DNA from 2 places in the Mesorhizobium sp. M0048 genome. Region 1 is predicted to be linked to the other one. Evidence: riboswitches for the same ligand, from Rfam matches in the RefSeq annotation. Region 1 holds a riboswitch; the other holds the start of a gene.
What was found. A riboswitch is a leader RNA that binds a small molecule or an ion and turns the genes downstream of it on or off. The one in region 1 is predicted to bind thiamine pyrophosphate.

Region 1 (2,196 bases):
TACGCGATCGAGGGCGAGCGGCCGCCGCAAGATCGCATCCAACGCTGGGGCCGCGCGATCGGCGAAGCCGGCGGCCGGCCAATAGATCGCGATGAGCTGCTGCGTCTGCAAAGAATTGTACTCGGCGACGCCCGTTTCGTCAGACTGGGCTTCCGAAAAGAAGGAGGATTCGTCGGTGGGCATGACCGAGACAACCGCATGCCCCTGCCCGATCACATCAGCGCTCGGCCCGAGGACCTGCCGCAGCTAATTGATGGAATGGTGGCCTTCGATCAAGGCGCGGCGCAAAACCTTGATGCAGTTATAGCCGCCGCAATTCTCGCCTTCGGCTTTGTCTACATCCACCCGTTCGAGGACGGAAACGGCCGCATTCACCGCTACCTAATCCACCACGTTCTTGCCATGCACGGTTTCAATCCGCCGGGAGTGGTCTTTCCCGTCTCAGCGGCGATCCAGGACAAGATCAACGAGTACAGGGGCGTGCTCGAGAGCTATTCGCAACGCCTTCTGCCGTTGGTTGAATGGGAACCGACGCCCGAATTCAACGTCCGGGTTCTGAATGACACCGGTGATTTCTACCGTTTCTTCGATGCAACCCCACACGCCGAATTCCTCTATGCCTGCGTTCAGCGGACGATCGAACGGGACCTTCCGGAGGAAACCGCTTTTTTGCAGCGCTATGACCAATTTCGGCGGCAGGTGGACGCCTCTATCGACATGCCCGAGCGGCTGACGGACCTGCTCTTCCGTTTCCTTCACCAGAATGGTGGCCATCTGTCCAATCGCGCACGCGAAAAGGAATTCGCCGCGCTGACCAATGAGGAGGCAGGGAGAATCGAGGCCATCTACGCGCAAACCTTTGGTGGCAAGTGAAGGCGTAACCTTCACAAGGATCTTCAGGCCCACGGTTGCGATCCTTATCCCGGCCTTCATCACAACTCTTGGTTTGTCGAGTTTTTTCCGCACGGTCTGACCGACCGCCGATCACGGCCTCGGCCCAAATGCGCTTGACAAATCGATGCCGGCCCGTTCAACCTGAGGCATTCACCAGGGGGGTCCCGGCAAGGGGCTGAGATACTGCTGGCTTTCGCGGCGCAGTGACCCGTTGAACCTGATCCAGTTCATACTGGCGTAGGGACGGTGCAAGCGCTTTGCGGGAGTTTACGCCCGAGGTCCTGTTTCGGCAGGTCAACCAAAGCGTCTTTTCATCCTTCCGGCACAGAACTGGGTCTCCAATGCATGAGCAAAGGAGCCTCAAGATGAATGCCCTCACCCCAGCCGTCTCAACGGGACCGCTGCCTGCCTCACGGAAAATTCACAAGCCCGGCACCATCCACCCACAGATTAGGGTGCCGATGCGCGAAGTCTCCGTCCATCCGACGGCCGGCGAGCCGCCCGTCACCGTCTACGATCCGTCCGGCCCCTATACCCACCCGGCTGTCGAAACCAGCATCGAAAAAGGCCTAGCCCGGCTTCGCCACGAATGGATTTTGGCGCGCGGTGATGTCGAGGCCTGTGACGGGCGCCATGTCCGGCCGGAGGACAACGGGTTCGCTACGGGCGAACGCCTGACGCCAGAATTTCCCATTCGCAACCGGCCACTCAGGGCCAGGGCCGGCAAGGCGGTGACACAGCTTGCCTATGCGCGCGCCGGCATCATCACGCCCGAAATGGAGTTCGTCGCCATCCGCGAGAACCTTGGTCGTGAGATCCTGCATGGCAAGCTTGAGCGTGACGGCGAGGCTTTCGGCGCGACGCTGCCCGATTTCGTGACGCCGGAATTCGTCCGAGAGGAGGTGGCGCGCGGACGCGCAATCATTCCCGCCAACATCAACCATCCCGAGAGCGAGCCGATGATCATCGGTCGCAATTTCCTGGTCAAGATCAACGCCAATATCGGTAACTCCGCCGTCACCTCGTCCATGGCCGAAGAGGTCGAAAAGATGGTGTGGGCGATCCGCTGGGGCGCCGATACGGTGATGGACCTGTCGACCGGCCGCAACATCCACAACATCCGCGACTGGATCCTGCGCAACTCGCCGGTGCCGATCGGCACGGTGCCGCTCTACCAGGCGCTCGAGAAGGTTGGCGGCATTGCCGAGGATCTGACCTGGGAGGTCTACCGCGACACGCTGATCGAGCAGGCCGAACAGGGCGTCGACTATTTCACCATCCATGCGGGCGTGCGGCTGCACT
Region 2 (2,196 bases), on a different contig from region 1:
ATCAGCCCGGCGGCGATCTTGAGGAGCGTCGACTTGCCCGAACCGTTTCGGCCGACCAAGGCGATCTTGTCGCCAGCTGAGGCCGTCAGGGCGGCACCGTCGAGCAGCGGCGTGCCGCCAAAGGTCAGCTTTATCCCATCGAGATTGAGAAGCGGCGGTGCCATGTCAGCTTTCAGGTAAGGGAAAAGGATGCGCGAGCAGCAGCGCGCGGCCGCTGGCCAGCGCGATTTCCAACCGGCCCCTGACCTCGTTGGAAATGGTCAGCGACGAGCCGAACGCAACCTCGACATGGTCGAGCGGCCATTTGGCACCGGTGACGCTCAGGCCGGCGAGATCGGAGAAGCCGAGCACCGAAAACAGCGTGCCGTCGGCATAGTCGAAGCCAGTCTTTCCGGGCAGCAAGGGAATGCCTTCCTGTGCGCCGCTGGTCAAAAGCACGTCCGTCCCGCCTTCCGCCAGCCGGACGCTCAGCGCCAGATGCAGGAAGATGTGGTCGGTGCGTTTGCCGCCGAAAGCGCCTGCGAGCACAAGGCTGGTCGCACCGCGTTCGAGTGCGGCGGCGATAGCGAGTTCACCGTCGGTCTTGTCCTTTTCGGCGGGAAACACCTGCCGTGGCACGGCGGCCAGATCCTCCGGCAACTCGGCAGGTACGGAATCGAAATCGCCGACCCAGAGTTCCGGCCTCAGGCCCAGCATACGGGCATGGCCGATGCCGGCATCGGCAGCGATGACGCGCGAGCCTTCGACCTGGCGGTCGAGCAGCGGCGTGCGGATGAGATCGCCGCCAAGCAGGATGGTGAATTTGCTCATATCTCGTGGCCCTTACCAGCCCTGCCCCAGAAACGGAAGAATGAAACGGAAGATGAAACGGCAGACGAAACGGAAGGCTGGGCTTTGGATGCCCGGCAAACTTCCGCTTGCGCGGCACTTCGGCCGGGCCTATGTGTCGAAACGCTCTAACGGGGTGCCGGACGCGATCTTCGCGGACCGGCTGAGAGGCAAGACTGCCAACCCGCTGAACCTGATCCGGTTTGTACCGGCGGAGGGATTAGACGCTTCGGACAGCCCGGCGCCTCAATTCCTTTCAATGCGAACGAAGGAGGCGCCGATGCGCAGTTTTTTCCACTCTCTTGTCCCGATTGTCCTGCTTGCGGCATCCGCGCTCGCCCTGCCAGGGCAGGCATCGGCACAGGATAGACTGACCGTCTATACCTATGAAAGCTTCACCGCCGATTGGGGTCCGGGACCGGCGGTGAAGAAGGCCTTCGAGGCCGAGTGCAGCTGCGTCGTCGAATTCGTCTCGGTCGCTGACGGCGTGGCGCTGCTCAACCGTGTGAAGCTGGAAGGGGCCGCCACCAAGGCCGATATCGTGCTTGGCCTCGATACCAATTTAACCGCCGACGCCAAGGCAACCGGCCTGTTTTCGCCGCATGGCGCCATATCGGATGTCAGCGTGCCGGGCGGCTGGCGCGACGATACTTTCGTGCCGTTCGACTATGGCTATTTCGCCGTCGTCTACGATACCGAAAAACTGAAGAACCCGCCGAAGAGCCTCAGGGAATTGGTCGAGGGCGATGCCGGAGAGAAGATCGTCATCCAGGACCCGCGCACCTCGACGCCGGGCCTTGGCCTGCTGTTGTGGGTCAAGTCGGTCTATGGCGACAAGGCGCCCGAAGCCTGGGCCAAGCTCAAGGCAAAGGTGCTGACGGTGACGCCAGGCTGGAGCGAGGCCTACGGCCTGTTCACCAAGGGCGAGGCGCCGATGGTGCTGTCGTATACCACGTCGCCGGCCTACCACATGGTCGCCGAAAACACCGAGCGCTACCAGGCGGCGTCCTTCGAGGAAGGCGAATACCTGCAGATCGAAGTTGCGGGGATCACCACCAAGGGCGCGAAGAACCCGCTGGCGGAAAAGTTCATCGCCTTCATGACCGGACCGAAATTCCAGGATGTCATTCCCGAAACCAACTGGATGTTCCCGGCCGGCAAGACCGACAAGCCGCTCAATCCGGCGTTCGACAAGCTTGTCAAACCGACCAAAACCTTGCTGTTCAGCCCGGAGGAAGTCGCGGCCCACCGCAAGGCCTGGGTCGATGAGTGGCTTGCGGCGATGAGCAAGTAGCTTTGGCCGATTGATCGAAGATGATCGCTCTACGGCGCCCCCCTCTGTCCTGCCGGACATCTCCCCCACAAGGG

Region 2: linked by a shared signal. The riboswitch ahead of thiB (thiamine ABC transporter substrate binding subunit) and the one ahead of thiC (phosphomethylpyrimidine synthase ThiC) in region 1 are both predicted to bind thiamine pyrophosphate.

What each region holds. Positions count from the first base shown of each region.
Region 1 covers NZ_JAMYUV010000067.1:1,732-3,927, forward strand. The annotation lists gene NKJ84_RS30255 (Fic family protein) at 1-873, shown strand, start outside; TPP riboswitch at 1,040-1,156, shown strand; gene thiC (phosphomethylpyrimidine synthase ThiC) at 1,260-2,196, shown strand, end outside.
Region 2 covers NZ_JAMYUV010000001.1:163,282-165,477, forward strand. The annotation lists gene NKJ84_RS00815 (ABC-F family ATP-binding cassette domain-containing protein) at 1-164, opposite strand, end outside; gene NKJ84_RS00820 (thiamine diphosphokinase) at 166-810, opposite strand; TPP riboswitch at 951-1,065, shown strand; gene thiB (thiamine ABC transporter substrate binding subunit) at 1,109-2,122, shown strand.